Regions from separate parts of the Bacillus pretiosus genome, predicted to be linked through region 2. Evidence: riboswitches for the same ligand, from Rfam matches in the RefSeq annotation. Region 2 holds a riboswitch; each other region holds the start of a gene.
The links. A riboswitch is a leader RNA that binds a small molecule or an ion and turns the genes downstream of it on or off. The one in region 2 is predicted to bind thiamine pyrophosphate.
Positions count from the first base shown of each region.

Region 1: another riboswitch for thiamine pyrophosphate. It lies ahead of tenA (thiaminase II); the one in region 2 lies ahead of tenA (thiaminase II).
Region 3: another riboswitch for thiamine pyrophosphate. It lies ahead of thiC (phosphomethylpyrimidine synthase ThiC); the one in region 2 lies ahead of tenA (thiaminase II).
Region 4: another riboswitch for thiamine pyrophosphate. It lies ahead of thiT (energy-coupled thiamine transporter ThiT); the one in region 2 lies ahead of tenA (thiaminase II).

Region 1 is NZ_CM129593.1:752,922-760,915, forward strand. Features, by position in the region: tRNA gene ACU8YW_RS03770 (tRNA-Gln) at 1-19, shown strand, start outside; tRNA gene ACU8YW_RS03775 (tRNA-Lys) at 24-99, shown strand; tRNA gene ACU8YW_RS03780 (tRNA-Leu) at 114-194, shown strand; tRNA gene ACU8YW_RS03785 (tRNA-Gly) at 224-298, shown strand; tRNA gene ACU8YW_RS03790 (tRNA-Leu) at 315-403, shown strand; tRNA gene ACU8YW_RS03795 (tRNA-Arg) at 407-480, shown strand; tRNA gene ACU8YW_RS03800 (tRNA-Pro) at 491-564, shown strand; tRNA gene ACU8YW_RS03805 (tRNA-Ala) at 580-652, shown strand; tRNA gene ACU8YW_RS03810 (tRNA-Ser) at 673-765, shown strand; tRNA gene ACU8YW_RS03815 (tRNA-Ser) at 824-916, shown strand; tRNA gene ACU8YW_RS03820 (tRNA-Met) at 941-1,017, shown strand; tRNA gene ACU8YW_RS03825 (tRNA-Asp) at 1,021-1,096, shown strand; tRNA gene ACU8YW_RS03830 (tRNA-Phe) at 1,105-1,180, shown strand; tRNA gene ACU8YW_RS03835 (tRNA-Thr) at 1,190-1,262, shown strand; tRNA gene ACU8YW_RS03840 (tRNA-Trp) at 1,269-1,339, shown strand; tRNA gene ACU8YW_RS03845 (tRNA-Ile) at 1,351-1,427, shown strand; tRNA gene ACU8YW_RS03850 (tRNA-Asn) at 1,436-1,510, shown strand; tRNA gene ACU8YW_RS03855 (tRNA-Glu) at 1,512-1,583, shown strand; gene ACU8YW_RS03860 (CBS domain-containing protein) at 1,715-2,134, shown strand; gene ACU8YW_RS03865 (DUF3965 domain-containing protein) at 2,429-3,580, shown strand; gene ACU8YW_RS03870 (hypothetical protein) at 3,809-4,147, opposite strand; gene ACU8YW_RS03875 (SH3 domain-containing M23 family metallopeptidase) at 4,153-5,313, opposite strand; TPP riboswitch at 5,583-5,694, shown strand; TPP riboswitch at 5,755-5,857, shown strand; gene tenA (thiaminase II) at 5,940-6,635, shown strand; gene ACU8YW_RS03885 (ABC transporter ATP-binding protein) at 6,604-7,353, shown strand; gene ACU8YW_RS03890 (ABC transporter permease) at 7,353-7,994, shown strand, end outside.
Region 2 is NZ_CM129593.1:2,479,843-2,487,836, forward strand. Features, by position in the region: gene ACU8YW_RS12600 (esterase/lipase family protein) at 1-890, shown strand, start outside; gene ACU8YW_RS12605 (homoserine dehydrogenase) at 978-2,021, shown strand; gene pdxR (MocR-like pyridoxine biosynthesis transcription factor PdxR) at 2,182-3,630, shown strand; gene ddlB (D-alanine--D-alanine ligase) at 3,635-4,549, shown strand; TPP riboswitch at 4,622-4,727, shown strand; gene tenA (thiaminase II) at 4,850-5,539, shown strand; gene ACU8YW_RS12625 (heterocycloanthracin/sonorensin family bacteriocin) at 5,818-6,150, shown strand; gene ACU8YW_RS12630 (homoserine dehydrogenase) at 6,519-6,998, shown strand; gene ACU8YW_RS12635 (hypothetical protein) at 7,242-7,367, shown strand; gene ACU8YW_RS12640 (DUF6877 family protein) at 7,986-7,994, shown strand, end outside.
Region 3 is NZ_CM129593.1:4,978,335-4,986,328, reverse strand. Features, by position in the region: gene ACU8YW_RS25890 (LTA synthase family protein) at 432-2,360, opposite strand; gene ACU8YW_RS25885 (YkvA family protein) at 2,906-3,271, shown strand; gene ACU8YW_RS25880 (metal-binding protein) at 3,322-3,813, shown strand; gene ACU8YW_RS25875 (magnetosome magnetite crystal formation protein family) at 3,932-4,249, opposite strand; gene lldP (L-lactate permease) at 4,534-6,189, shown strand; TPP riboswitch at 6,261-6,376, shown strand; gene thiC (phosphomethylpyrimidine synthase ThiC) at 6,489-7,994, shown strand, end outside.
Region 4 is NZ_CM129593.1:4,632,086-4,640,079, forward strand. Features, by position in the region: gene ACU8YW_RS23955 (DUF4178 domain-containing protein) at 1-492, opposite strand, end outside; gene ACU8YW_RS23960 (DUF350 domain-containing protein) at 514-918, opposite strand; gene ACU8YW_RS23965 (PspA/IM30 family protein) at 998-1,663, opposite strand; gene ACU8YW_RS23970 (lipoprotein BA_5634 family protein) at 2,068-2,646, shown strand; gene ACU8YW_RS23975 (FeoB-associated Cys-rich membrane protein) at 2,684-2,851, opposite strand; gene feoB (ferrous iron transport protein B) at 2,868-4,856, opposite strand; gene ACU8YW_RS23985 (FeoA family protein) at 4,853-5,080, opposite strand; TPP riboswitch at 5,275-5,376, shown strand; gene thiT (energy-coupled thiamine transporter ThiT) at 5,463-6,131, shown strand; gene ACU8YW_RS23995 (sensor histidine kinase) at 6,341-7,994, opposite strand, start outside.

The sequences.
Region 1 (7,994 bases), 1.7 Mb from region 2:
AATCCAGCTAGCCCAGCCATTAAGAGCCATTAGCTCAGTTGGTAGAGCATCTGACTTTTAATCAGAGGGTCGAAGGTTCGAATCCTTCATGGCTCACCATTTTAAATAAATATGCGGGTGTGGCGGAATTGGCAGACGCACTAGACTTAGGATCTAGCGCCTTTGGCGTGGGGGTTCGACTCCCTTCACCCGCACTTTTAATAAAATAACTCAAACATGTCTTGCGGAAGTAGTTCAGTGGTAGAATACAACCTTGCCAAGGTTGGGGTCGCGGGTTCGAATCCCGTCTTCCGCTCCAATTTTCAATATGACATGCCGGGGTGGCGGAACAGGCAGACGCACAGGACTTAAAATCCTGCGGTGGGTGACCACCGTGCGGGTTCGACCCCCGCCCTCGGCACCATATGCGCCCGTAGCTCAATTGGATAGAGCGTTTGACTACGGATCAAGAGGTTAGGGGTTCGACTCCTCTCGGGCGCGCTTTTATTAACGGGAAGTGGCTCAGCTTGGTAGAGCACCTGGTTTGGGACCAGGGGGTCGCAGGTTCAAATCCTGTCTTCCCGATATTCCCAAAAACATGGGGCCTTAGCTCAGCTGGGAGAGCGCCTGCCTTGCACGCAGGAGGTCAGCGGTTCGATCCCGCTAGGCTCCACTTTATTTATTATATGTCTCGGAGGTATACCCAAGTTCGGCTGAAGGGATCGGTCTTGAAAACCGACAGGCGGTGAGAATCGCGCGGGGGTTCGAATCCCTCTACCTCCTCCATTTTCTTTTTAAATGGTTTAGATACATATAATAATAAAATTTTTATTTTTTCCTTCATGGAGGTATACCCAAGTTCGGCTGAAGGGATCGGTCTTGAAAACCGACAGGCGGCGAGAGTCGCGCGGGGGTTCGAATCCCTCTACCTCCTCCATTTTTTAAAAAAACATTATATTGTCGCGGGGTGGAGCAGCACGGTAGCTCGTCGGGCTCATAACCCGAAGGTCGCAGGTTCAAATCCTGTCCCCGCAACCAAATGGTCCCGTGGTGTAGTGGTTAACATGCCTGCCTGTCACGCAGGAGATCGCCGGTTCGACCCCGGTCGGGACCGCCATTTATGTTGGCTCGGTAGCTCAGTCGGTAGAGCAGAGGACTGAAAATCCTCGTGTCGGCGGTTCGATTCCGTCCCGAGCCACCATTTTTTTATGCCGACTTAGCTCAATTGGTAGAGCAACTGACTTGTAATCAGTAGGTTGGGGGTTCAAGTCCTCTAGTCGGCATCCTTTAGGGGCATAGTTTAAAGGTAGAACTGAGGTCTCCAAAACCTCCAGTGTGGGTTCGATTCCTACTGCCCCTGTAAAAGTGTATGGGCCTATAGCTCAGCTGGTTAGAGCGCACGCCTGATAAGCGTGAGGTCGATGGTTCGAGTCCATTTAGGCCCACCATATATTATTCCGCAGTAGCTCAGTGGTAGAGCTATCGGCTGTTAACCGATCGGTCGTAGGTTCGAGTCCTACCTGCGGAGCCATGGCCCGTTGGTCAAGTGGTTAAGACACCGCCCTTTCACGGCGGTAACACGGGTTCGAATCCCGTACGGGTCATAAAAAAAAGAGTCAGCAATATGCTGACTCTTTTTTTATTTTGTGGAATCCTCCTTTATCAACTGATTTTCCTGAAATAAATAAAGGGATTTAGGAAAAGCTATGGTATGTATAAAAAGGAGGAGACAAAAATGACACGAGTGAGAGACTTTATGAGTACTGATGTTGTACATTGTACACCGCTAGACAATGTATATGAGGCTGCTGTAAAGATGAAAGAAGAATCGATTGGATTGATTCCGGTTGTTGAAAATGAGCAAGTTGTTGGTCTTGTTACGGATCGAGATTTAGTTGTTCGAGGGATTGCTGAGAAACATCCTGGATCTAATAAAATTACAAATGTAATGACAACAAACATTGTTTCAGTTTCTCCAGATGAACCTATTGAAAAGGCTACAGAGTTAATGGCACAGTATCAAATTAGACGATTGCCAGTAGTTGAGAGTGGTCAACTCGTTGGGATGTTAGCACTAGGAGATTTAGCTATAAAAGAATCGGCAGATGATCAAGCGGGATTTGCTTTAAGTGAAATATCAGAGCATACGGAATGAAGTGAGACTTTAATTAGTGGAATAAGTTACGTATAAAAATCAGATACATTATTCTAGTATATAGGGTTAAGCTAATATGTTAGCATGATGTATCTGAGCCATTATATAATAAGTATACAGTTAGTAATTTCAACAGTTTATTTAAATTTGTCATTCCTAATTTTAAATAAGAGAAAAAATGATATACTGATAGATATAAGTATTATGATAGATTTCGAATATAACAATATTTATTGTTAATGATGTAATAATGGATTAATATTTCCTATGTAGACAAAAGGGAAGGGGAATTATATGAGGGCTATACAGCGCGATCCAAATTGGAATTTGGTTACAGATACATATATAGAACCAAATAATTTCGCTGAATTATTTTCTTTACTTGTACCTTGTCATCCGAAAGGTGAAGGGAAAGAAAGAACTATATTAGTGTGGAAAGAAAAAGAATTTTATAAAGAAGAAAATTTAGCGGCATTTATCGTATATGGAATGGATAAAGCAAAAAATTTACCACAGTTTCATAAAGATGAAATTCCAACTTTATTACGTATTCTTCGTTTATGCCAAGAGATTGGCTGGTATGAAGAAGCAAATACTTTTATGGTAACTCAAGGCCTAGCTGAGTTTGTTCACACTTCATTGGAATATGAAACGTGGGATCTTTTGACACAAGCGGTTGCTTTAAACTATTTAATTATTAAATATCGTATTGGTGAATTAACTGATGAGGATGTAGCAATTTGGGATAGAGTTAAATTTAATGAGAAATGTATAACGGACTGTAAACATTTATTATCCCATAAAGAAGTATTAGAATTTACATTCTTTTATATGTGTAAGAGAGCTAAATCTCTATCAAAAGAGCAATTAAATAGTGATATGATGAGTCTAGCAATGTATTGTAATACTTTTGTATATGACTTATATACACATGACTTATTACGAAAATATCGTAAGTGTACAGACTTCCTATCATACTATGGACCTAGTCAAGCGGTGTTAGCTTGTCAAAGAGCTGTACTTTCTCAAATTTCAGATCGATTAGACCCACTCAAGACTACTCATGTAGATGATTATTTATATGTAATGAAAGATATGATGGAGCACATGACGATAGGAATAATGGATCGATATGATCATTTCATCGGAAAACTATTATCATATGTGCCATTTTTCGAAATGATTCAAGTTCCACAACATGCGTATTATTGTGAAGAATTATTGTATATTTGTAAGGGCATTGAATATAAAGAAGAAATATTACGCAATTATATATTTATACAATTACATGATTGTTTACCATCATTCTTTAAACTATTTCTTAAAAATAAGCGTTATGCAACAATTCATGATATTCTGTTCTATTGGTGTGATGATGAACAAAGAATGAGCTTAGAGAAAAAATATAATCTTAGCTTTATTTATGAAAAATATGCTTGCGGATAAAGAGCATTTTCTATATAAATTAAAAAGGATCTCAAGTTTATGTGAGATCCTTTTTTTATTAGTAAAGCAAGGAGAACGCAATTAAGACGAGAAATAACATTCCATAAAGGAGAAATTGTGCCGTATTACTTCCTTGTATACCAAAAAAAGTATTTATTTTTGTGTATAAATTCAATATATATTTTATCGGATTATCTTTGAAAGATCGGTACACAGTGTCTCCTCTTTCTAAGCTTCTTGTTCGTGTTTTTTGGTATTAGGGACATGAATGTATCTAGCTATGAATAATAAAACAGCCATAAAGAATACAGGAAATACGGTAGATAAATAAAAACCATTACTAATAATATTTGTTATTAGGGCACTTAATAGAAAGATGGCATTATATATATGAGCAATTTTTTGTTTTAGTTGTACTTGAAAGGATTCCATCATAATTTCTAAAGTAACAAAAGCAATGATAATAGATAAAAATACAGTGTTTGTATTGTAAATGATTAAACAACAGATTAAACCTAAAAAGGCGAAGTATTCAATTAAGAGAGGTATATTGATATTGCGTTGCATACAATTTACCTAACTAAATATGGCAGTGGGTTTACTGCATTTGTTTTTTCAAAATTCCATTCTCCATTGTGTAATTCAAAATGAAGATGTTGCCCGTATGAATGACCTGTGTTTCCCATATGACCTACTAATTGTCCAGCTTGTACTTGATCACCAGCTTGTACAGTGCGATCTTTCATGTGTGCATAGACTGTTGTATATAATTTCCCGTTTATTTGATGGGCGATGAACACAACATTGCCATAGCTAGCTGAATAATATGATTTCACAACTTTACCTGCAGCTGCCGCCTGGATTGAGACATTACCTTGAGCCGCAATATCTATACCATAATGCATTTGTTCCCAACGTATATCAAAGGTTGAGCTAATTCTTCCTTGAGTAGGGAATTTGAAAACTGCTGGAATGGAAGTAGGTTGAGCCGTTTGAGCTTGTGATTGCATTTGATTTTGCACCACATAATGTTTTGCCACGTATCCGTATCCTGTGCCAAAACGAATTTTATACCAAGTTCCTACAGTTTCCACTACTTGTATTTGTGTACCATTTTGTAATGAACCAAGTAGTGCACCACTTGTACTAGCGTTGCCACGTACATTAAGTTTAGGTGTTGCAACTGTGTATTTCGTATTAGTTTGAACTGTGATGCCTTTTACTAAAGGCTGTGAACCATTAGATACGAATGCTTTTTGTACGTAACCTGTTTTGCCATTATGTAAAATTTTATACCACTCGCCTTGTTCTTCTTGAATGGTAACGAATTTCCCATTTGGTAATACATCTAAAATTGAAGATTCTAAATTAGGTTCAGAACGAACGTTTAATGCATTGGCATTAACGATGTATTGATTATTAGATTGAAGTTTGTTTTTTAGTAGAATAGCATCTTTTTGTACGTAACCTACTTTATTATTAACAGATACTTTATACCAGCCATTAGTTGTTTCAAGTATGTTTACCTTCGTATTAAAGCGAATTGTATCAATTGATGAGCTATTTGCGTTATCTTTTGTATGTAAGGCTACTTGATCGACTTTGACATATCCAGTTTTCACATTAGATAATTGTTCAGCGTTGGCTGTTTGTACATTTGTTTCTCCCATAGAAGGAAGTAAAGAGGCAATTGCGACAGTAGTTGCTGTTAAAGCAGTAGCTTTCATATTCATATAATAGAGACCTCCTCTAGTTGTATAGTTGTAATTTTATTATAGTATAAAGATATAATATAGTGGGTGTATTCACATAAATGTAATATGAAATCAATATAAAAATAAATTTTTTGAGGATAATGATTCCTTTTTATCCAATTAATTAGGATAATAATTTCTAAGATAGAATATAAGTATTATATAGTTTTGTTATTTTGTTGACAATTGGGAAAATTAAAACAGTTGATGATGTCTTATTACGATGTTATACTGACAGTGTTAATTTCATAGTTTGCTAGGAGAGCTGGTGTTGCCAGCTGAGAGTAGGCCGTAAGCCTTTGATCCTTTTCATTACCTGATCTAGATTATGCTAGCGTAGGGAAGCAATTCGGACACTAATAATGAGTCCCCGTTTCTTTGCGTATAGAAACGGGGCTTTTTTGTTTGAAAATTTCATATTGAAACCACTAGGGGTGCTTGTTGTGCTGAGAGAGGAATAATCCTTAACCCTTACAGACCTGATCTAGGTAATACTAGCGAAGGGAAGTGGAACAACGAATAAATTATAATTTTATTTGCTGTAACCACTTCTTATTTAGAAGTGGTTTTTTATTTAGATATATAAATTGAAAGGGGATAGAGAAATGAAATTTTGCGATAGATTATTAGAAACTGTACAACCAGTTTGGGAGATGAGTCATAATCACCCGTTTGTAGTAGGTATGGGAGATGGCACGTTAGAAAAAGATAAGTTTCAGTATTATATTATTCAAGATTATTTATATTTGTTAGATTATGCAAAGCTATATGCGATTGGTGTTGTAAAAGCAACGAATCCACAAGTAATGGGGAAATTTGCTGAACAAATTGATGGCATATTAAATAGAGAAATGACGATCCATAAACAATATGCAAAAAGACTTGGTATTTCTATAGAGGAGATAGAATCTGCAAAACCATCTGCTAAAAATTTAGCCTATACAAATTACATGATGTCTGTATCTCAAAATGGCACACTTGCGGAATTAATAGCAGCACTTCTTCCATGTATGTGGAGTTACTGGGAAATTGGAAAGCGTTTAAACGATATTCCTGGAGCAAGAGATCATGAGTTCTTTGGTGAGTGGATTCAAGGATATAGTTCAGAAGAATACGGTAGCCTTTGTATTTGGTTAATAGATTTATTAAATGAAATGGCAGTTGGAAAGTCTGACAAAGAGTTAGATCGATTAGAGGAGATATTCCTATATTCCAGTCGATTTGAATATTTATTCTGGGATATGTCCTATCGTAAGGAGATGTGGGGATTTGAGGAGCAAGAACATACTACAGTTTCATAATGTTTCTTTTCATTATGATGAGAAAACAATCATCAATGAATTAAATGCTTCTATACAAGATAAAGAGTTTGTAAGTATTATCGGACCGAGTGGATGCGGGAAAAGTACTTTATTTCGCCTTATTACAGGTTTAGAAGAGGTGAGTACTGGACAGATAGAGCTGACAGAAACAAAGAGCCATCCTGTAGGCTATATGCCCCAAAAAGATATGCTCCTGCCATGGAGAACGATTATTGAGAATGCTGCCCTGCCGCTAGAGTGCCAAGGTGTACAGAAGAAAGAAGCGCAAATAAAGGCAAAGGAACTGTTACATAAATTTGGTTTACAAGGGTATGAGACAAAATATCCGAAAGATTTATCTGGTGGTATGAGGCAACGCGTATCTTTCATTCGAACTTTATTAACAGGCAGGGAGATATTGTTGTTAGATGAACCGTTTAGCGCGTTGGACGCTTTAACGAAGGCATCTTTGCAAGAATGGTTGTTTGAACAATGGAAAGAGTGGGAAAAAACAATTTTATTTATCACTCATGATGTGGAAGAAGCGTTGTTTCTTTCTAATCGAATTTTAGTAGTAGAGCAGCAACCGATAACTACTTTAACCGAGAGGGTTGTACCACTTGATCGTAATCGAACAAGAAAAGATTTATATAAGCCTGAAGTGTTAGCGCTTAAAGATGAGCTTCTTAGTATGTTACAAAGGCAGGTACTCGTATGATGAACCGGTTGAAGGAGCTATTACCTGCCCTTACACTTACTAGTATTTTACTTGCCTTTTGGGAAGTAGGCGCAAGAATCATAGACGAAATGTACATTTTACCGTCACCGTCTGCAATTGTGATGAAGATATGGAAACTAAAAGATATATTATTTACGGTTCATTTGCCGGCAACCTTATCCGTCGTTTTAATAGGGGTGGCTATTTCTATCGTACTTGGGGTAGGGCTAGCGATGTTAATGAATGCGAGTAATTGGATGGAGAGAGCATTTTATCCACTATTAGTTGCCTCACAAACGATTCCGATTACAGCGCTTGCTCCGCTCTTCGTTTTATGGTTTGGATATACGATTTGGAGTAAGGTTGTTGTTACTGTTTTAATTACGTTTTTCCCAATTGCGGTCAATACGTATGATGGACTACGCAGTACGAAAAAAGAATGGGAGGAGCTATTAGTTACGTATGGGGCAACGAAAAAAGATGTTTTTCTTAAATTAAAATTGCCGTCTGCTCTTCCTTATTTTTTCTCAGCTTTAAAAATTGCAGTTCCGCTTAGTGTAATTGGGGCAGCAATTGGTGAATGGCTCGGTGCACAAGCTGGGCTAGGGTATTTCAGTAAAAGAATGATGACGCAGTTAGAC
Region 2 (7,994 bases):
CTTATAGTGGTTTTGCACCGAATTGGAGTGAAACAAATAAAGTTCATTTAGTTGGGCATAGCATGGGCGGACAAACAATTAGAACATTAGTACAGCTATTAAAAGAAGGTAGTTTTGAAGAAAAAAATCATGTGAAAAATCATCCGAACACGAATATATCACCACTATTTGAGGGCAAGAAATCATATGTTCATAGTGTGACAACATTAGCAACTCCTCACAATGGCACGACACTTGCGGATGGTAGTCTTCTACTACCGTTCGTTAAAGATTTACTCATTACAGCTGCAAGTTTTGGAGGGAATAATAATTTATCGTTATATGATTTTAAATTGGATCAATGGGGTATAAAAAAGAATACTGGAGAGTCTTTTTTCCAATATACTGATCGTATTGTAAATAGTTCACTTTGGGAAGATACAAAAGATATAAGTCAATGGGATTTAAGTACAGATGGTGCAAAGGAGCTTAATAATTGGGTAAAAACGCAATCAGATGTGTATTACTTATCATATAGTGGTCATGCATCACAAGCGGCACCTATAACAGGTTTACATCTACCTCATATAACGATGAATAAGGTGTTAATGGGTAATGCGTTTTTCTTAGGTTCCTATGCAAGATATGAAGAAAATCGACCATTAATTGATACTTCTTGGTGGCAAAATGACGGTGTAGTAAATACAAATTCTATGGTCGCGCCCTCATCTAATGCTATTGTAAATAGTAATGAGCATTTACAGATTGGGAAATGGAATCATATTGAAACAAAAGTAAATTGGGACCATCTCGATATGGTAGGACTTAGTGTTTCAGATACGTTAGGTTTTTCTAGCATTCAAGAGTTTTATAGAACAATTGCAGAAAAATTATCAAGATTACCGAAATAGGTAATAATAAAGCGCTCTCGATGGAATTCGAGGGCGCTTTATATTATATTGAAAGAGGGATATGGTAGAAAAATATGGGGGGATATTATGAAAGTTCAAGTTGTATTATCTGGATATGGGACAGTAGGAAGAGAGTTTATAAAATTATTAAATGAAAAATATTTATATATAAATGAATCATATGGAATAGATTTAGTGGTAAGCGCTGTATTAGGTAGAAATGTTGCAATACATAATGAGGATGGATTATCTATTCATCACTTATTAATGTATGGTGGCGGTAGCGCTGCAATTGAAGAATACATTGAACATCATCCAGAGGAACGAGCAACAACTAGCATAAGTGGAACTGTATTAGTAGAATCAACAGTTACAAACCTTAAAGATGGAAATCCAGGAAAACAATATATAAAACAAGCGATTGAGAACCATATGGATATTGTAGCAATTTCAAAAGGCGCACTCGTTACAAACTGGAGAGAAATAAATGAAGCAGCAAAAATCGCAAATGTACGAATTCGATATAGTGGTGCAACTGCGGCGGCATTACCGACACTTGATATTGGTCAATTTAGTTTAGCTGGTTGCCATATTGAAAAAATAGAAGGAATATTAAACGGGACTACAAATTATATCCTTTCGAAAATGAATGAGGAAGATATTACGTTTGAAGAAGCACTGAAAGAAGCGCAAAGTAAAGGAATTGCTGAAACGAACCCAATATTAGATGTAAGTGGTTCTGATAGTGCGTGTAAATTGTTACTTTTGACAAACAGTTTAATGGGAACAGAAAATACGCTTACTGATATACATATAAAGGGTATTGAACATGTTACAAAACAACAAATTCGAAATGCTAAAGAACAAAATAAATATATTAAATTAATAGCTTCAGCATATAAGGATAAGGATGGTAAAGTGGCTCTTCATGTGGAACCGTACGAAATAGATAAAGATCATCCACTAGCAAAAGTAAATGGAACAGAAAAAGGAATTACGTTCTTTACAGATACGATGGGGCAAGTTACTACAATTGGTGGTGCTTCCAATCCACGTGGAGCCGCAGCAGCAGCTTTAAAAGATGTAATTAACTTATACCGCAAAGATTTATCCCTTAGTAATAGGCAGTAAAATGCCTGTTACTAAGGGATAATAATCAGTGGGTGATAATCAGCCCCATTGATTAAAGTTCCACTTTATAAGACCGTACCGCCCTTTATAAAAAATACATATGTAGTGGACCTTTTGAGAATGAAATAAATATGCAAAAATGATTGCAGGGGGTAAGGAATTGTTTAAAGATTTTAAAGTTGTGAAAGATCGTCCCGTTTATATTCAATTGAAAGATTATTTGAAAAAGATGATTATGAAAGGTCATTTGCTCGGGGATCAAAAAATCCCTTCAACTAGGGAACTAAGTGAATTACTAAGTGTGAGCAGAAATACTGTACTCGCTGCTTATGCGGATTTAGAGCAAGAAGGACTCATTTATGCAGTTAAAGGGAAAGGGAATTTTGTAGCGAAGGTTGATATATCGAACACTTCGTCTGTTGAAATAGATTGGAAACATAAACTTAATACAGTTACCTTATTAGCGGATGAATTAGATTTAATGAAACATGGTGTTCGCTGGGAAAAAGGAATGATTGTTTTTAATAGCATTGCTCCGGACGAAAAGCTATTTGATGTGGAAAATTTCAAAAGAGCTTTTCTTACTCGTATGTCCATTGAAGGGGATGTCGTATTAAACTACGGATACGCAAAAGGTTATAGACCTTTAATGAATTATCTACTTCATTATATGGAAATGAAAGGTGTAGATATTTCGAACAAAGATATTTTAATTACAAATGGATTTACAGAAGGATTAGACATCGTGCTATCCTCGTTATCGAAGAAATCAGGGCGGGTTATTTGTGAGAATCCAACTCACCATGCTGCATTGAAGCTTTTCCGTTTACATGGACTTGAAGTTCACGGAATTAATATGAATGAAGATGGCATCGATACGAACGAAGTAGAAAAAAGTTTGCGTGAAAAAGAGTTTGATTTCGCATATTTAATTCCTTCCTATCATAATCCAACCGGTATTGTTACGAGTTCGGAGAAAAGAACGGAACTGATGAGATTATTCTCCAAATATAAGGTTCCTATTATAGAAGATGGATTTAATGAAGAGCTACGTTATTCAGGTTCACACTTAGCACCATTATTAACTTTTGCTGGCGCTGGTAATAATGTAATTTATATTAGTAGCTTTTCAAAGGTACTTTTCCCTGGTTTACGTGTAGGCTGGATCATCGCCGATAAAGAACTGATTCATCATTTAGAAAGTGTAAAAAGAGCAAGAACGATTCACACATCTACGTTAGATCAAGCTGTTCTATTTCAATATTTACATGAAGGATATTTTGAAAAATATTTAAAAAAGGCAAGATCAGTTTATAAGAAGAAATATGAATTAGCTGTTGGGGCGTGTAACGAGTACATTCCGTTTCAAAGAATGACCGGTGATGGTGGACTTCATTTATTTATAGAGTTAGAAGAAAAAATTCATGCCCGCACACTTTTACAAAAGTGTTATGAGCAAGGGGTTACATTTTCTCCAGGAGATGTTTTTTATTCTGATGGAGGAGGAGCGACTACTTTTCGATTAGGATTTTCACGTCTGAAAGAAGAAGAAATAGTTCGTGGAATCAAAATAATCGGTGATACAATAAAAACTGAAATTTGGAGTTGAGGAAATGAGAATTGGCGTTATTATGGGGGGAGTATCCTCTGAAAAACAAGTATCAATTATGACTGGAAATGAAATGATTGCAAATTTAGATAAAAATAAATATGAAATCGTACCAATTACGTTAAATGAAAAAATGGATTTAATCGAAAAAGCGAAAGACATTGATTTTGCGCTGCTTGCATTACACGGAAAATATGGAGAAGATGGGACGGTTCAAGGCACGCTTGAAAGTTTAGGTATTCCATATAGCGGGAGCAATATGTTATCTAGCGGTATATGTATGGACAAAAATATTTCGAAAAAGATTTTACGCTATGAAGGTATAGAAACACCCGATTGGATTGAACTTACAAAAATGGCGGATCTAAATCTTGATGAATTAGAGAAGTTAGGATTTCCGTTAGTGGTAAAACCAAACTCTGGTGGATCAAGTGTTGGGGTAAAGATTGTATATGATAAAGATGAATTAATTTCAATGCTGGAAACTGTGTTTGAATGGGATTCTGAAGTAGTAATAGAGAAGTATATAAAAGGTGATGAGATTACATGTTCAATTTTTGATGGAAAACAGTTACCTATTATTTCAATCCGACATGCAGCTGAGTTCTTTGATTACAATGCAAAATATGATGATGTTAGTACAATTGAAGAAGTTATCGAACTTCCAGGAGAATTGAAGGAACGTGTAAACAAAGCGTCACTGGCTTGTTATAAAGCATTGAAATGCAGCGTTTATGCAAGGGTGGATATGATGGTAAAGGACGGAATTCCATATGTAATGGAGGTTAATACATTACCAGGGATGACACAAGCAAGTTTACTACCGAAAAGTGCAGATGCAGCTGGTATTCATTATAGTAAACTATTAGATATGATTATTGAAACTTCATTAAAAGCAAGAAAAGAAGAAGGATTTTAAGAAGCGCTATCATGAATACTTTTGACAGTAACATGAAGTATGTTATGATGAATACAATACGAAAATTAAATATTTATCCACTAGGGGGGCCTATTATAGGCTGAGATCAAATGAGAATTTGAGACTCTTAGTACCTGATCTGGTTAATACTAGCGTAGGGAAGTGGGAAGACATTACTATTTTATGAATAAATACTGTCAATTTCACTTTCTTTACGTTTGTAAAGAAAGTTTTTTTATTTTACAGATTTAATAACTGTGGGTAAATACTTAAATTTTATACTTTATTGGAGGGATTTAAATGACATTTTCACAATCATTACGTCAAGAAGTAGATTCAATTTGGGAAGCTAGTTTTCATCACCCTTTTGTAAAACAACTTGGTGAAGGAACGTTAGATTTAGCTAGTTTTCGCTATTACGTACTTCAAGATTCATATTATTTGAGTCACTTCGCTAGAGTACAAACTTTAGGAGCTGCAAAAGCACTGGAATTAGAAACGACAGCTCGTATGGCACACCATGCTCAAAATACATACGAGGCGGAATTATCTTTACATGAGAACTTTGCGAAGAAACTAGGGATAACACAAGAAGAGAAAGATAATTTTATCCCTGCTCCAACTGCATACGCTTATACTTCACATATGTATCGTGCTGCGTATGAAGGACATTTAGGCGATATCATTGCAGCAATTTTACCTTGCTATTGGTTGTATTATGAAATTGGGGAGCGTTTAAAAGAATGTCAGCCAGAAGAGCCAATTTATAACGAATGGATTTCTGCTTATGGATCTGATTGGTTCCGTACATTAGTTGAAGAGCAAATTACACGGTTAGATACTATCGCTGAAAAAGTGACAAAGTCTGACCGGAAGCGAATGAAACAGCATTTTATTATTAGTAGTCAATATGAATATTCATTTTGGGAAATGGCTTATACTTTAGAAAAGTGGCCAGTGAATACAGAAGTAGAAGATGTCATTGGATAATGAGTAGGGGTATGGATAATACTTATGTATATGATTTCACAAAAGAAGTATCGCAAAAAGACGCATCAATCTAAGTGCGTCTTTTTTCAATTTATAAAAATGAGCCTATGGAAAAAATAACCTAAAAATAGGTATATGAACAAGGTGCATTATCTAGTGATAGGTCATATTTTGTAGGGGTACGTATTGAACTTAGTTTATAGCGCTATTTCTACTTAGATTTAACGAACAGAAATATAAGAAAGCATTGGAAAAGTTGAAGTTTATAAACGGAGGTAATGAAAATGAATAAGTTTCAACAAGAACTACAAGCGTTAAGCCTTAATGATTACCAATCTGGAAATATTGTGTATTGGGACCAACAAAACCAATATCCATATTACTATATTGAAGATGCTGCTCGTCGCTGTGGCGGTTGTGGTCGTTGTGGAGGTTGTGCAGGTCGCTGTGGTGGATTTCGTTGTGGTGGATTCCGTTGTATTGGTTGCTTCGGTTGTTTTGGTTGTGGAGGTTGTGGAGGTTGTGGCGGCTGTGGTAGTTGTTCTAATTGTTTTAGTGGTTTTAATGGTACTACTGATACAACTGGTACTATTGTAACATATGAATATTGATAAGAGAAAAAAGGAATCCAATAGTGAAGTATTATATAATTTTTATTAAAGAATTTAATAAAAACACATGTAGCATTCAAGTGAAAGAATGATATTTAGATTTTTAGTTGTAAATCAAGATAAGATATATAAAGCAATGACTAGACTTAAAACCTAATCATTGCTTTTTTATATTTTTACCATCAAATAAGGAATCTGTTGCTTCTAGTTAGTGGGTAGCGAAAGCAATTATTACAACTATGTAAGATTAATGTAATGTTAATCGATAGTAAATGAAGATACTTGAGTGTATTTTAAATAAGATTTAAAAGTACTGTTTATTTTTAAAATATTGAGGTAAGTAAAATTCTATTAGGAAGTGTATTAAAATGATTGAACTTAAATCTATTATCCATTCGTACAAACTAAAGAGAAAAATAGCAAGGGATTTATACGGAAACAGAGATGAATTGACACTGTTATTAAATGAATTTAATAAAATGAAACACACAGTAACATGTGAAAAAAAGAAAAATAATATATTATCTCGTTTACAATTAATTTATCAACATATGAAATTAGATAAACGGTATCCTCTTCCAATTACTTTTAATAGTAAATTATTGGATCGATTAGAAAAAGAATCTCTTCATTCTATTGAGGAAGGTATAGCATGTCTACAATTAATGTTAGATATGAATTATGAGAAAATAAAACAATATGGATCGAGTACAAGTAGGTCATTTGTTCCATTATCGCAGTCTTCCATTTGTCTTGCTGATTGTATTTGCATAACTGGATTTGTATTAGGATTACTAGGTGCAATTACATTTGGGGGATTAGTTTTATCTGTATGTTCAATTACATAAAGGTTGATATTTGCAAGAAGGGCACCGACTTAAGGTGTTCTTTTTTAGTTTTATTGTAAATGATAAATATTACATCATTCTTATCGCAACAAAGTAGTTCAGCCCCTAACGGTATGCGTCAAGGTGCTGAAATTTGAGAACCCTTCTTTAATAGATAAATATGATTATCAATCTCTTGCATTATAACACTAGGTTAATTAAATGAGAAACTTAATATTTATATGTAGTTATATAAGTGAGAATGTGAACAAATTTGAATGGGTTATTGCGATTCTAGAGATTGTAAAGCCATACATGGATGAAAAAGATTTTGAGCAAGTAATGTTTAAAACTGTAGTTCTTATGCAAGAGGAAATGGATATTAAATAAAATTGTTATTTCATTGTAAGTAAAAAGAGCACACATATAAGCATGCTCTTCGATAAGAAAGGTAGATCCCTATGAGCGGAGAGACTACATACAATATCGTATGTTCGTTTCTTTTAAATGTGAAGAAAAAGTCAACAAAAGGTCAACGTAAAGTCAATGAAAATTCAATAAAAATACTATTTGGTAAGTACATGTAAAAAAGAGCGCCTTGTAAAGGCACACTTTGTAAAGTTTTTTTCTACTGTCGTGTTTTTTTATAGAGTTGAAAGCTATTATCCCACTTATAAAACTAGGCAGTGGGCTCCAAAAGAAGAACCCCTATCGACCAGTTACTAGGGTGACAGTTAAGAAAAGGAGTGGTACTAAAATAATCATTATAAAAGATATTCTTTGATATGGATTTATATAAAAACGCCCCTTTATAGATATATAGTAGTGTATTTATATTTACAATTCAGTAGCTTTGAAAGTTCATTATTTTTAGTAAAGATTTCACTTGGTCACAAATAAAAGAGCAGCTAGCAAAAGCTAACTGCTTTTATAAGAAAATCGGAGAAAGATAACCATGTGTCTAAAGTATTGACGGAATTTTGAGTTTTATTCAGGAGAGAGAAAGAAATGACATAT
Region 3 (7,994 bases), 2.5 Mb from region 2:
TTCTTTACATATGACGTATATGTATTTGTAAATGGTAGAGAAGTAGTAGTGATTTACAGTATTTTGTATATACAAATTCGAAAATGAGAAATAAGAATCCTGCTTTTGAATAAAAAAAAGCAACATTCTTATGGAATGCTGCACAAGGAGGGTAGCTATCTTTCATAGGGACATCGTCTTATTGAATGTTTTGTGTATGGAAACAAAACATATTGAAAGACAATTATAAGAAAGTAGAAATAAACGATTCATATATTTCTTTAAGGGATCTTATTACAGATGAGAGATAAGAAATATATAGAACCTTGCTTACATATTTTATTATAGAGATGTTTCGTTAATCCTATGTGAATATTTGGTAAAGGTTATGTAATGTTAAAGTTAATGAATATAAGTGATTGTATGGAGAAATATAAAAAAAGAGGCTGAGATTACTCAGCGCTCTTCTTTTCTTCTTTAATAGCTGTCTTTACTTCACCGGTTTTGGTCTTATTACTTTCAGAGAAGCGAAGTAAGTCACCTTCAATGATTTTGTCAGACATGTTCAATTCATTTTGGGCACGATCAATGAGTGGTTGAGATTCTTCTTTTGGTAATTGTACAACTTCGCTAGTAGTACGGTCGTAGAATGTACTGTTCGTGTACATGTACTTATCTGTAATGAAGCTACCGTCACGAAGAACAACGAATCCTTTATTATCAGGTGAGAATACATCATGACCAAATTGAACTTGATTCGTAGAATCTACACCAAGTAAGTTTAGAATTGTTGGTTTAATGTCAATTTCACCAGTTGGTTTTGAAATTGTTTTACCTTCTTTTTGACCTGGAACGTGAATAAACATCGGTGTTTTTTGTAAGTTCATATGGTCAAATGCAGTGATTTCTTCTTTTCCTAAGAACTGTGCCATTGCACGGTTATGGTTTTCAGAAATACCATAGTGGTCACCGTAGAATACGATAACTGAGTTGTCGTAAATACCTTCTGCTTTTAGACGTTCAATAAAGTGTTTCATTGCTTCGTCTAAATAGCGAGCAGTTACCATGTAACGGTCAAATACGCCATCACCAGAATTGTATTCATCGATTAATTTTGTGCTGTCATCATAAGTGAATGGGTAATGGTTTGTTAAAGTAAGGAAGCGAGTATAGAACGGTTGCTTCACTTCTTTTAACATATCGATAGATTGATCGAAGTATTCGATATCTTTTAATCCCCAATTTAATTTCGTTTCTGGCGTAATCTTGTAGTCAAGCTCGTTGTAGTAACGATCATAACCAAGTGCCGGATACATAATGTTACGGTTCCAGAATGTTGCGTTGTTCGCGTGGAATACCGATGTGTGATATCCTTGCTCACGTAAAATTTCTGGTGTTGCTGTATATTCGTTATTACCGTGTGTGAAGAATACAGCACCACGGTCTAGTGGATACATGGAAGTATCTACTAAGAATTCAGCATCAGATGTTTTTCCTTGCCCAGTTTGGTGGAAGAAGTTATCAAAGTAATAACTTTCTTTCGTAAATTGGTTTAAGAATGGTGTAACTTCTTGTCCGTTAACTGTTGCACCAATTAAGAATGTTTGTAATGACTCAAGAGAGACAACAATTACGTTTTTCCCTTTTGCCGTACCAAACATATTTGGATCTGGTTTGCTTTGCGTTGTTTTTACGTAGTTCTCTGTTTCCTGTAATTTACTACCGTCAGCAAAAGCTTTTTGTGAACTTGATTTTGCTTGTAAGCCAAGATCATACACTTGGTGTACATATAAACCTAAGTTTTTAACAAGCATAACGCGGTCGAATGAACGTGTTAATAGTTCGGGACGCTCAGCTTCTGCAAGTCCTAAGTTTGCGAAGAAAATAGCAACTGTTGACACGAAGTATAGGGAACGCATTGGGCGTGCTACACGTTCTGTCGGTGCAAAATTCTTCATCTTCTTCAATAAAATGAAGAATACAATAATATCAGCAAATGCAAGGATAATTTTGTAGTTAAACAATTCTTTCACACTAGAACCTAAACTTCCAAAGTTAGATGTTTGTCCTAGTACTGGTAAAGTAACGAAGTCATTGTAGAATCCGTAGAACATTACGTTACCAACAAGAACGATTGTTAAAACAAAATTAATTCCAAGTGCTATATAGTTACGTTTTTTCCCTTTTGCAAATAATGCAAGACCAACAAGCAGTAATGATGCTGCTAATGGGCTAAGGAATAAAATGAATTCTTGCATGAAAGATTCAAGTTTTAAATCAAAGCTTGTGCGTGTAATAAGGTACGTCTTCAGCCATAAAGCTAAAGCTACGAATACAGTGAAACGCACATTTTGAAATTGTGATTTCAAGGTTTCTTTCATTCATTTCCACCCTTTCTCTATCAGGCTTGGTCGATTTTGGAGCGAAAAATGCTAAAATAAAAAATACATAGTTTTCTTGGCCATAATTAGAGGTTCTATATTCACCCATATACGACTATAACTATGCATACCCTTTTGGTTTCTTGTGCTGCTCATAAGCATAACGTCATTTCTGTATTATACAACAAAATTCATTTCTGAGAAACACTATAACATTTTACATTTTTTGTATGAGATTTGTCACTACCAGAGAAAACTTTAACATTCGTTTATATGTCCGTCAACTAGAAAATATAACAAAGGTAGAGCAGAATGTTCAGTGAAAGTGAAAATTTTCTTGTTGAGAAATAAGAAATGACAATGGGTGAGTGGTTATCTAGAAACCTATTATATGAAGGGAAGTATGTAAAAATTAACGAACACTTGTTCTTTTTTAGTTTGTTTGTTACAATGAAAGTTCATTGATAGATTATGTGTAATTTTGATGAACTTTTACTGATAACATATTGTAGCTTATTTCTTTAAAAAAATAGGGAGGCTTTTACATGGAACAAAAATTTTCAGTTGAAGCGTTTTGGAAGAAAGCAAAACATGTTGCAAAGCAAGCAGGGCAGTCGGTCATTTATGCAAGTTTATTATTGTTTTACGTTTTGCAAAGACCTGATGTTCCAAAGCGAGTGAAAATTATTGTGATTGGAGCACTTGCTTATTTTATTGCACCAATTGATGCCATCCCAGATTTCATTGCTGGAGTTGGTTATACAGATGATTTAGGGGCGTTAATGGCTGCTCTATTACAAGCGTCGTTATACGTCAATGAAGAGGTGAAAGATAAGGCACGAGTGAAGTTGGCAGAATGGTTTGGTTCGGATATAGACACATCCTTTATCGATCAGAAATTAGATCAGTAGGTGAGAACTGTCATATGGTGACAGGGCGAACGTAAGCGAGGAAGTGCATTATGCCATCAGGAAGAACGCATACGAAAATAAACTTAATATCCCTTCCGGTTGTTTTGTTTATGCTCTTTTCGTATGGATTAACAGACTTGGATTTTTTATTAACTTTTGCAATTGGCTTTTTAGTAGGTACTTCATTTTTAACGCCGGATTTAGATACATATAGTAATGCGTATAATAAATGGGGGTTCCTACGTATATTTTGGTATCCGTATAAGAAGGTCATGCCGCATCGATCCTTCTTTACACATACAATTATACTTGGTGATGTGATTCGTATTGCATACATGTTAATTGTGTTTTCTCCGTTTTTATTCCTATTAAATGTAATCGCGCTTGATGGGAATTTAATAGAAATTGCGAAGGAACATGAGGTTGAAATTGTAACGTTCGTAATGGGAATTATTGTAGCAAGTACGCTTCACATTATAGCGGATAAAGTGAATACGCGCCGCAAAAAAATGATGAGAAAAAAGAAGAAACGCAGAAGATAAAAAAACCGTCCCAAAAGGTATTTTGGGACGGTTTTTTTCTTATTAAAAGATTGTCGTATCGCCGATAAAATTTCATTTATTATGATGCGTACTGTTTTAATCAAACGTTTGTTTAAACTTAAGCTTTCAGCACTTTAATACCTTTTACGATGTTCCAAATGAAGTAGTATAAGCTAATAATGCCGCAAATACATAAGACAATCATTGCTCCAATGCCAAGTGTTACGTCTGGTTGATTCGATCCGATACCCATAATTCCTAGAATAATAAATCCAATAAATGACGCGATGCTTGGAATGATGTGTGTCCATAGAGCGCGTTTTGCGTGCGGTTTCGTTTCAGAATCGCCCACAATCCACACAATGATAGGGAATAAGATAGGGGCAAATAATACACTAAAGTATGATAAAGCTGCTAATATTTTGTTTCCGTTCATATATATCACCTCATAAATAATATCCGTTTTTATACCTTTATTATGCAGGAAATGTAGCGAGCTTCCTATCGATGAACATTACAAGAACGTGACGTTTTTGTAAGATTCTCATGATAAATAATAAAATTTTCAAAAAAATCTTTTTTAATGAAAATTGTTGTGATAAAATTAATGAAAACGTTTTCTTTGACGTTTTTTTATTTTAGGTTTAAAGGTATGATGACCTGATAGTCTATTGATGAGGTTATTCTATTTAAAAGGGGATTCTTTAGGGGGAGAGAACAATGAACACATGGACACAAGTTTATGATCCGTTCGGAAACATTTGGATTTCGGCAGCAATCGCACTTATTCCGATTATCTTTTTTTTCTTAGCTTTAGCAGTTTTCCGCATGAAGGGGTATGTGGCAGGATTAATTACAGTCGTACTTACAATTTTAGTTGCGTTATTCGCTTATAAGATGCCGTTCACGATGGCGATGGCAGCGACGGGATATGGTTTTTTATACGGACTATGGCCAATTGCTTGGATTATCATTATGTCGGTATTTTTATATAAAATATCTGTGAAAACAGGTCAATTCGATGTGATTCGTGCATCTGTATTATCCATTACGAATGACCATCGTTTACTCGTTATTTTAATCGGTTTTTCATTTGGAGCATTTTTGGAAGGGGCAGCAGGATTTGGTGCACCAGTAGCGATTACCGCAGCGCTTCTTGCAGGTCTTGGGTTAAATCCTTTATATGCAGCGGGTCTGTGTTTAATCGCAAATACGGCACCAGTAGCGTTCGGAGCGATGGGAATTCCGATTACAGTTGCTGGACAAGTAACAGGTATTGATCCGCATAAAATTGGACAAATGGCTGGGCATCAATTACCGTTCTTATCATTATTTGTTCCGTTCTTTATCGTATTTTTAATGGATGGATTTAAAGGAGTAAGACAAACATGGCCGGCTCTATTTGTAGCAGGTAGCTCATTTGCAATTACGCAGTTCATTACAGCGACGTTCTTAGGGCCAGAACTTCCGGATATTACGTCAGCACTTGTAAGTTTAGTGAGTTTATCGCTATTCTTAAAAGTTTGGCAGCCGAAAGAAATCTATCAGTCTAAAGAAGCAAATAGTGAGGTAGCAGCAACGGCGATATCTATGCCGAAACTAACGGTAGGAAAAGTAGTAAAAGCATGGTCTCCATTCATTATTTTAACTGTGATGGTAGTCATTTGGAGCCAAAGTTTCTTTAAAGCGTTATTTGCTCCAGGCGGTGCTTTGGAAAGCCTTGTGTTTAAGTTTGAAGTTCCAGGCTTACACAATTTAGTAATGAAAGCAGAGCCAATTGTAAATAAACCGACGCCTTATGAAGCAATCTTGAAATTAGATATTTTATCAGCGACGGGAACAGCAATTTTAATTGCTTGTATCATTTCTATCTTTATTTTGAAAATGAGTGCAAAAGATGCAGTAGTAACATTTAAAGAAACGATAAATGAGCTTAAGATGCCAATTCTATCTATCGGATTCGTATTAGGATTCGCGTTTATCGCAAACTATTCTGGTCTATCTTCTACATTAGCATTAGCACTTGCAGGAACTGGCGGACTATTCCCGTTCTTCTCACCATTCCTAGGCTGGATCGGTGTATTTTTAACAGGATCCGATACGTCAGCGAATGCACTGTTCTCGAATTTACAAGCGATTACAGCGCAGCAAGTCGGTGTATCTGAAGTACTTCTCGTTGCAGCAAATACAACGGGCGGTGTAACAGGAAAAATGATTTCTCCGCAATCGATTGCAATTGCTTGTGCGGCAGTTGGACTTGCTGGAAAAGAATCAGATTTATTCCGCTTTACAGTGAAGCATAGTTTATTCTTCGTAATTATTGTTGGTATTATGACGTATGTACAGGCATATTATTTAACGTGGATGATTCCATAAACAACAAAAGAAATAAACTTTGCATTTTTCAGATTATCGTGTATGATGGGAAAGTATTGAAAATTAAATCAGTGATAAACTAGGGGTGCCTAACGTATGCGTAGGCTGAGAGAGAAGCGTGTGAACTTCTTAACCCTTTGGACCTGATCTGGCTCGTACCAGCGTAGGGAAGTTAACGGCTTTACATAATGATGTCTTTATGAGCCAGGTCCTTATTTTTTTATGGACCTGGCTCTTTTTATTTTGGCATACGCTGGCCATATCTTGTCCTTGTCACGTACAGGGGGGCAACAAAGGTTATGAAACAGTCTGTTTCAGCTGAGCAAATTGAATTGAAATCGAGTTTACCAGGAAGTAAGAAAGTGTATGTGGATGGACCACGCGCGGGTATGAAAGTGCCGATGCGCGAGATTGAACAAAGCGAAACGAACGGTATTCCGAATCCGCCAATTCGTGTATATGATACGAGCGGTCCTTATACAGATCCTGCGTATAAAGTGGAACTGGAAAAGGGATTGCAGGCGCCGCGCCACTCTTGGATCCTGGAGCGCGGAGATGTAGAAGCATACGAAGGGCGCGAAGTAAAACCAGAGGATGACGGTGTGAAAGTGGCTTTGAAACATACGCCTGTTTTCCCGCAAATGGATCGTCAGCCGCTTAGAGCAAAGCAAGGTGGAAATGTTACGCAAATGCATTATGCACGTAAGGGTATCATTACGTCTGAGATGGAATATGTTGCGATTCGTGAAGGAGTAGAGCCTGAGTTTGTTCGTAAGGAAATCGCGGAAGGTCGTGCCATTTTACCAGCGAATATTAACCATCCGGAAGCAGAACCGATGATTATCGGCCGTAACTTTCACGTGAAGGTCAATGCAAATATCGGAAACTCTGCTGTATCTTCTTCAATTGCAGAAGAAGTAGAGAAGATGACGTGGGCAACGCGTTGGGGTGCGGATACGATTATGGATTTATCTACAGGTAAAAATATTCATACGACGCGTGAGTGGATTATTCGTAACGCGCCTGTACCAGTTGGAACTGTACCGATTTATCAAGCGCTGGAAAAAGTAAATGGAATTGCAGAAGATTTAACGTGGGAAGTGTATCGTGATACGTTAATTGAGCAGGCGGAGCAAGGTGTGGATTACTTTACGATTCACGCGGGCGTATTACTTCGTTACATTCCGATTACTGCAAAGCGTACGACAGGTATCGTTTCGCGTGGTGGTTCAATTATGGCACAGTGGTGTTTATTCCATCATAAAGAAAACTTCTTATACACTCATTTTGAAGAGATATGTGAAATTATGAAGCAGTACGACGTTTCGTTCTCTCTTGGAGATGGATTACGTCCAGGTTCGATTGCAGATGCAAATGACGAAGCACAGTTTTCTGAGCTTGAAACACTTGGTGAATTAACGAAGATTGCTTGGAAACATGATGTGCAAGTGATGATTGAAGGACCTGGGCATGTACCGATGCATTTAATTAAAGAGAATATGGAGAAAGAGCTTGATATTTGTCAGGGCGCACCGTTCTATACACTTGGGCCGTTAACGACAGATATTGCACCAGGTTATGACCATATTACATCGGCAATTGGAGCGGCGATGATTGGCTGGTTTGGCACGGCGATGCTTTGTTATGTAACACCGAAAGAACATTTAGGTTTACCGAATAAAGATGATGTTCGCACGGGGGTTATTACGTACAAAATTGCTGCACATGCAGCTGATCTTGCGAAAGGGCACAAAACGGCTCATCAGCGTGATGATGCACTTTCAAAAGCTCGCTTTGAATTCCGT
Region 4 (7,994 bases), 2.2 Mb from region 2:
AATTTGTACATCAGCAGGAATAATTGCTTCTCCCTCATACATCATTGTGCGACCATTTTGCCATTCAATACGTAATAATTTTCGGTTATCTGATTGGAATTCCCATACGTACTGTTCCTCTGAAGCAGAGAATGGTGTTTTCCCCATCACAACAACACGTCCGTTATATTGCTCTTCCATATGGTACTCTGTATCATCCATTTCAATTGTCGTCGGAACTTCATCAATTGAATCTAAACGACCATCGATTGGTGTATATAATTTGTAATACGTATTTTCACGATCTTCAATTTTTAAATAACGAATATCTTTCCCGTCTTGCAGTGTTAAAACAATTTCTTTACGAGAATGCATACTCGTTTTCCCAGTTAATTCGTACATGACTAATGAAACTTCAATCATATCGCCAGGAGCTAACGTTAACAAACTCTTCTCCGGTTTCGGCGGTTCTGGGCTCTTCATTATATTTTTAATTCGTTTAAATAAACTCATGATTTACCCCTCCTTCTCTCTTTATAAACAAGCACCTAAAATAAGTGCACCAACGATATGTAATGATCCGGCCAACATCGCATGCGCAACACTGCCTTCTTTCGTACCTTCTTCTAAATCTAAACCGGACATTTTCTTTAACACAAATTCGATAAACATTTCTACCACTAATAAAATAACGAAAGAAACTGCTGATGCAAGTAGCGCTTGCCATAAGTCATTTGCTTTCGTTATGGATTGAGATAAAATGTACCCTTGCGCGAATAATTTCATAACGAAACGCGTTGTTACAGCTGTATTCCCATTCTTTATTTCTTTTAAATCATTGTATTTAGTAAAAATTGAATCAACCCACATAATTGCAAATAAAAGTACTGCACTTGCTCCAGTCCATACAAGCATGGCTAACACATTTGTCCATGTCATTGCAAAACCTCCTCTAAAAAGTAATAGAAAACCGACATGAATTCTCTTCAGACATGTCGGTTTCTTTGTCTATTCTATATTATTTCTCATACTGCTTCATAATACGAGCTAATTCATCGTCAACAGCAGAATTTTTGTTTAAGCTTGCGAATTCATCATCTAATGACTTTTCTTTTTTATACACTTCACCACTTGCTTCTGCTTCAGCTTCTAATTGAAGAGCTTTCTCTTCCATACGACTTAAACCAGCTTTTGCTGAATTTGAATCAAATCCAGACATCGCCTGATTAATATTCTTTTGTGCTTTCGCCGCATTTACACGTGCTACAAGTGTTTCACGTTTATTTTTCAGCTCTGTTAATTGCTTACGCATTTCTTCTAGCTTCAGGCGAAGATTATCGGCAGCAGCTTTGTTTTGCTCATAGCTTGCTTTATACTCATTCATCTTTTGCTCTGCGTTTTGTTTTTCTTCAAGAGCACGACGTGCAAGATCAAGATTGCTTGCTTGAACAGCCATATGAGCTTGCTCTTCACGTTTTTTCACAAGTGCTTCTTGCTCTTCAAATAATATTTTGAATTTCTTCTCAAGTGCAATTTGAGCTGCTACACTTTTCTCAGCTTCTTGTACATCCGCTTGCATATCGCGTAAATATTGATCCGTCATCTTAACTGGATCTTCCGCTTTTTCAATTAATGAATATACATTCGACATTGTTAAATCTCGTAATCGTTTAAATACAGACATTCTAATTCCTCCTATGACTTACCTCATATTTCAAATTCACTACTTGGAAAACTGAAAAATCTCCCTTAACAGTAAAGAATATTCATTTTTACAGCCTACGTGTTTATTATAACAAAACTAATATGTCCTTACATGTTATTTCCAAAATACAGCCAATATAATATGACATTCTATATAAAACATTGTATTCCTAATATATTCTCATTAACCCTCTTCAGAATTGACTTATTTTTATGCACTTTCACTAAATTACATTATTGTAATGTTACTGTAAGCTAACTCGATAGTTACGTTGCAATATTTCTTATACACTAATACCAGAAGCAACGAACAAGCTTCTCATCATTTCAGAACTAATACAAAAACTGTATTTACAATAAAACATATAAAAAGGAGAAATCATCATGAAAAAATTAGTAGGCATCGGATTAGCAGCAGCAATTTCATTCGGAGCATTATCAGGTTGTTCTTTATTAGGAGAGAAAGCAAACGGTTTTGTACTGTACGGATCAGAAGAACAAGTTCAACAAATTACAGATAAAAACAAAAAAGAAGTGAAAGAAAAAGACTTCTATAAAATGAAAATGACTACATTAGAGGGTAAAAAAGTTCTTGTTATGGATAAGAAAACTGGTGAAGAACTGGTGAAGAAAGAGTTACTTAGCAAAGTTGATGAAAAAGACGACACGAAACCACTTAATAAATTACCAGCTGTAACAGCAGAACAAGGTGTATTATTTGCTAAAGAAAAAGTAGAAAATGCTACACTTGATGGGGCAAAATTAAAATACGAAGGCAATACAATTATCGGAAGTGGACGTGCATATGCCGACATGTTCGCGATTGTTGATGATGCAACTTACGTAAATGTAAAAGGCGATGAAAAATCTGTTGGGGTATTAAAATTCGATAAAGACCCTAGTAAAGAATTCCCTGGCTACAACGGTGTAGAAGCTTCTCAACTTGTAAAAATTAAAAAGTAAAACAAAAAAGCTTTGCGAAATTCGCAAAGCTTTTTTGCTATTTGTGAGCGATTTGCTCCATATCCGGACTACAAGTTTGCGACTGACATGATTTATTTAAAGAACATGCTGCGCATTTTCCCTTTTTACTTCTCTTTACAAAATTAACTAACGTGTATGCTGCATAACCAAAAATGATAGCTCCGATTATAATATTGACCATCACTCTAATACATCTCCTTCTAGAATCCGAGTAAGGATCCAACTTGGTATATAATGAACGTTAATACATAAGCAACAACGAGTGGATAAACGACAGAGAAAATCGTCCACTTCGTTGATCCTGTTTCACGTTTAATAACAGCTACTGTCGCTAAACACGGAACATATAATAAAATAAAGAACATAAATGCATATGCTGATAACGCAGTATAATGTGCTCCCATTACATTTCCAAGCACATCTTCTTTCACCGCATAAATAATTGCCATTGTAGAAACGACAACTTCTTTCGCTAAAAATCCTGTTAAAAGAGATGCTGCAGCTTGCCACGTTCCAAAGCCGAGCGGTGCAAATAGTGGTGCAATAAATCCACCAATCATCGCTAAGTAACTATCTCCCATATCAACACCAAATCCTGATGGACCTGCATAGTTTAATAACCAAATGACAACAGAACCACCGAAGATGAATGTACCTGCTTTACGAACAAATCCCTTACCTTTCTCCCACGTGCTTAGCCATAACGTTTTCGCTTGTGGCACGCGGTAAGGAGGTAGTTCAATGACGAAAATAGACTTTTCCGCTTTTAAAATTGTAAGAGACATAATTTTTGTAACTAATAATGCAAGAACAATACCTGCAACATATAAAGAAAACACAACAGTTGCCTGACTATGAGGGAAGAATACTCCCGCAAATAATGCATATACAGGTAAACGTGCCGAACAAGACATAAATGGTGTTACAAGAACTGTAAGTAAACGTTCTTTTTCTTGTTCAATCGTTCTCGCTGCCATAATACCTGGAACATTACATCCAAAACCGATAATCATCGGAATGAATGCTTTTCCATTTAAACCGAAGAACTCCATAATTCTATCCATAACAACTGCAATTCGCGCCATATATCCTGAGTCTTCTAATAATGAAATGAAAAAGAATAGTGCAAAGATTTGTGGAACGAATACTAATACCGCACCAACACCGGCAATAATACCTTCTGTAACGAGTGCTTGAATAAAATCAGAAGCTCCAACACTTGTGAGCCCAGCCGTTACCCAATCCGTAAGCTGTCCACCAAAAAATTCATCTAACATATCGGATAAAGGTGTACCAATCCACGTAAACGTAACCTGAAAAATAAAAAACATAACTGCTAAAAAGATTGGAAGTCCTAAAATTTTATGTGTAATTAATCTATCAATTTTTTCCGAAAAAGGAATTTTTCCTTCTTTCTCATGCTTCATAACATTTGTTTTTAACTTTTCAATATACGCTTCACGAGTTTTGTAAATGTGCTCTTCCAACGTACAATCAAGTTTTCCTTCTAAGCGAGATCGAATGGCTACAAGTTCCTTATAAATTGGTAATGCTTTCATTTCTTTTTCTACTACTTCGTTATTGCTTAAAAATTGAAGGGCTAACCATCTTGGATGCTTATAATTCGCTGTCTCTAAAAGGGCTATTACCTCTCCAATTCCTTCATCCATCTGTACACCATATGAAATAATGAATGGCTTTTTCTCGTTTTTGTCATTTTCTTTAAGAGTAGCAAGTAGTTCTTCACAGCCTTTTCCACTTCTTGCAACGACAGGAACGACTGTTACACCTAATAGCTCTGATAATCGTTTTACATCAATTACAATGCCTCGTTGCTTTGCCACATCGACCATATTTAATCCGATTGAAACCGGCTTTCCAAACTCAAGTAATTGCAACGTTAAATGCATATTTCTCTCGAATTGCGAAGAATCCACTATATTTAACATATGATGAAATTCGTCTGTTAGTAGAAAATTTGTAACGACACCTTCATCACGCGAAACTGGATTCAAATCATAAACACCTGGTAAATCAATTAATGTTCCTTGCTTATCTTTTAATTTACCAACCTTCTTTTCTACTGTTACACCGCTCCAGTTTCCTACGTATTCATAAGAACCAGTAAGTGCATTAAATAATGATGTCTTCCCTGTATTCGGATTCCCTAGCAAAGCTACCTTATTCACGCTAATTCCACCTTTATCATTTTCGCGTCACAATGACGAATACTAATTAACTGTCCACGACACTCCAATGTACAAGGACCTTTGAACATCGCTTTCTGCTTCATGCGAAGTTCGCTTCCTTCAGAAAGACCGAAAGCAGCCAATCTTCTCTTCAGTAAATGATCTAAAGACTGAACGCTTTTTACTAACACTTTCTCACCGATTTTAATATCTACTAAGCTCATAACCTTCCCCCTCAGAAGAGAATGATAATTATTTTCAAAAAAATTATAGCACACTCTATTTCTCTTGTACTATACCCTTTTGCTTCATATTTATTAACATTTCGCTACAATTCTATTTCAATCATTGTCATACTGTATTCGTTTGCCATTCTCATCCATTTCGCTTACAATAAACAATAGCAAATAAAGAATCTCGTTATCACTGGGGGAGCCATGCCGCTGAGAGGGAACACTTCGTTCCGACCCTTCGAACCTGTTAGTTAATGCTAACGCAGGGATTGTGCAAACGTCCGAAATACATACCTCTTTTTTATTTACGTATTTCGTATCCTCCTATGATATCTATTCTTTTTTGTACAACTTGGATTTAGGGGGAGACAACATGCGTAACACCAATTTACAAGCGATGATCGAATCTGCAATTCTTGCAGCCTTCGCCTTGGTCATCGACATTTTACCATTATCAATCAAACTTCCAACAGGCGGTTCCATTTCATTCGCTATGATTCCTATTTTTATTATTGCATACCGCTGGGGCTTTAAATCAGCTTTCTTAGGTGGTTTAGTTTGGGGACTATTACAAATTGTCGTAGGAGATGCTTACATTTTAACACCTATTCAAGCTTTCATTGAGTACTTCATTGCCTTTGCTTTTATCGGATTTGCTGGCTTATTCTATCGTCCAATTCAAAAAGCACTTTTAACGTCTAATGAAAATAACTTAGAACAATCAAGTTTAGGTACCCGTAAAGAAAAACCTTCATCAAAACAAAACGAAGGTAAGAAAGTCCTTGCTTATATTATCCTTGCTACATTTATCGGTAGCTTTGCTCGCTATTTCTGCCACTTTATTGCTGGTATTATTTTCTGGGGACAATATGCACCGAAAGGTCAATCAGCAGTTCTATACTCATTAATCGTAAACGGCAGTACAATGCTCGGTTCTTTTATTTTATGTACCGTTTTACTTATATTTTTATTTCTTACTTCACCTCGCTTATTCAAGAGCATCAATGCTTATCAAATAAATTCAAACAAAAAGAGCGCTTAATAAGCGCTCTTTTTGTTATATCGTAATATCAATTAAAAATACAATAAATGCACAAAAGAAAATAAATACCATTATACTTAGCCACTTGCTATGCACGGTTCATCGACTCCTTACATAACCTCATTTTCTACCCAGATTATATCGTTTAAAAATAAAGATTAGGTAAAGATAATATGAAAATAAACTAAAAAAAGCGTAGCATGCATCATCTACGCTTTTTTAGGTAAATAAAAGTAAAATAATACACCATCTTCTGTATTTTCTGCCCCATATTCAGCATCGTGCAGTTCTAAAATATTTTTAGAAATAGCTAGACCAAGCCCAGTTCCACCTTGTGAACGGTGGCGAGCTGCATCCACGCGATAAAAACGGTCCCAAATTTTATCTAATTGCTCTTCTTCAATGTGAGTACCTTTATTTTCAATACACACTTTTATACGATCTTTCTCATCTATTGTAGAAATAATAATATCCTCTTTATTCGGTGTATAACGTATGGCATTCGTAATGAAGTTCACGATTACTTGTTCAATCCGACTTTGATTTGCGACTACTTCAAATGAACATATATTTTTATGCACATGAAGTTCTTTTTTCTCTATGTCCACAGAAAGGTGTTCACATATATCTTCAATTACTGTATCGATATAAAATACACCCTTTTTCATTTTATATGTACCTGACTCAAATTTAGCTAACTCCAGCATATCCAAAATTAAAGTATCCATTTTATCTACTTCTCGTTCCATTGCCTGAAAATAGTATTCTTTTTTATGCTCAGCTACTCCATCTTTTAAAATAGAAATACAGCTTTTCATAATACTCAGCGGTGTTTTTAATTCATGCGAAACACCAGAAATAAATTCTTTCCGCGTATTTTCTAACTTTCTTTCCTTTTCAATATCTTGTTCTAGCTGTCCAATATGCGAATGGAGCTTATTAGATAATACATTAATATTTTTCGATAAATCACCAATTTCATCTTTTGAAGTAATCGGTATTTGTTCTGTGAAATCTAAGTGTGCTATTTTCTTCGTCGTATCATTTATTTTTAATAACGGCTTTGCAATTTGTTTTGAATAATAGAACGAAGCTAGAAAAATAAGAACGACTACAAATGCAATGATGTAAATGTAGTAATCTTGCACCATTTGTACAGCTTCATCTACAGGCTGTAAAGAAGCCATCGCATAAATATATGTGACTGATCCGTCTCTTTCTGTTATTGGTTTCATTAATAATTTATATTTTATATCATTTTTTTCATAGTCCATTGTTTTTATTGAATATTCTATTTGATTACTTTCATTTAGTAATACATCCCTTTGAAACTCTTTTATGCTATCTAAGAATAGACTATTTTTATAAATTGGATTTACAAGACCTTTTACATCAGGAAACTGTACTTTCGTAACACGTCCTCTTATGTAAGTATCTAATTCCTGAGCAGATTCTTCCTGAACAGCTGGTTTCTTTTCTTTAACAAGTTGTTCTTGATCCGCTCTCTTTTTCTCCTCATCTAATTTCATTTTCTCCTGAAACGCTTTTTCTAACGGTTTATTAGATCCATTTAAATTTTGCTTACCTAACGCGAAAGAGAATGGAATAAAACTATCACCTTTTTTCACGCCAGAAAAATAAATTTCTTGTCCTAAAAACGGATCTGATAATTTATTATCAATCTCCTCTATATTGACGAGATTGTATAAAGGAATTTTGAATATTTGTTGTCCAAAGCTCTTTTGTTGCCTACGATCTATCGTTACTTCAAAATAAAAATCATCCGCATGTTTTAAATTCCCATTCTGATCTAACGTTGTAATCCACGTATTATTTTCTCTTAAAAAGTCTTGCTCCAGCTTC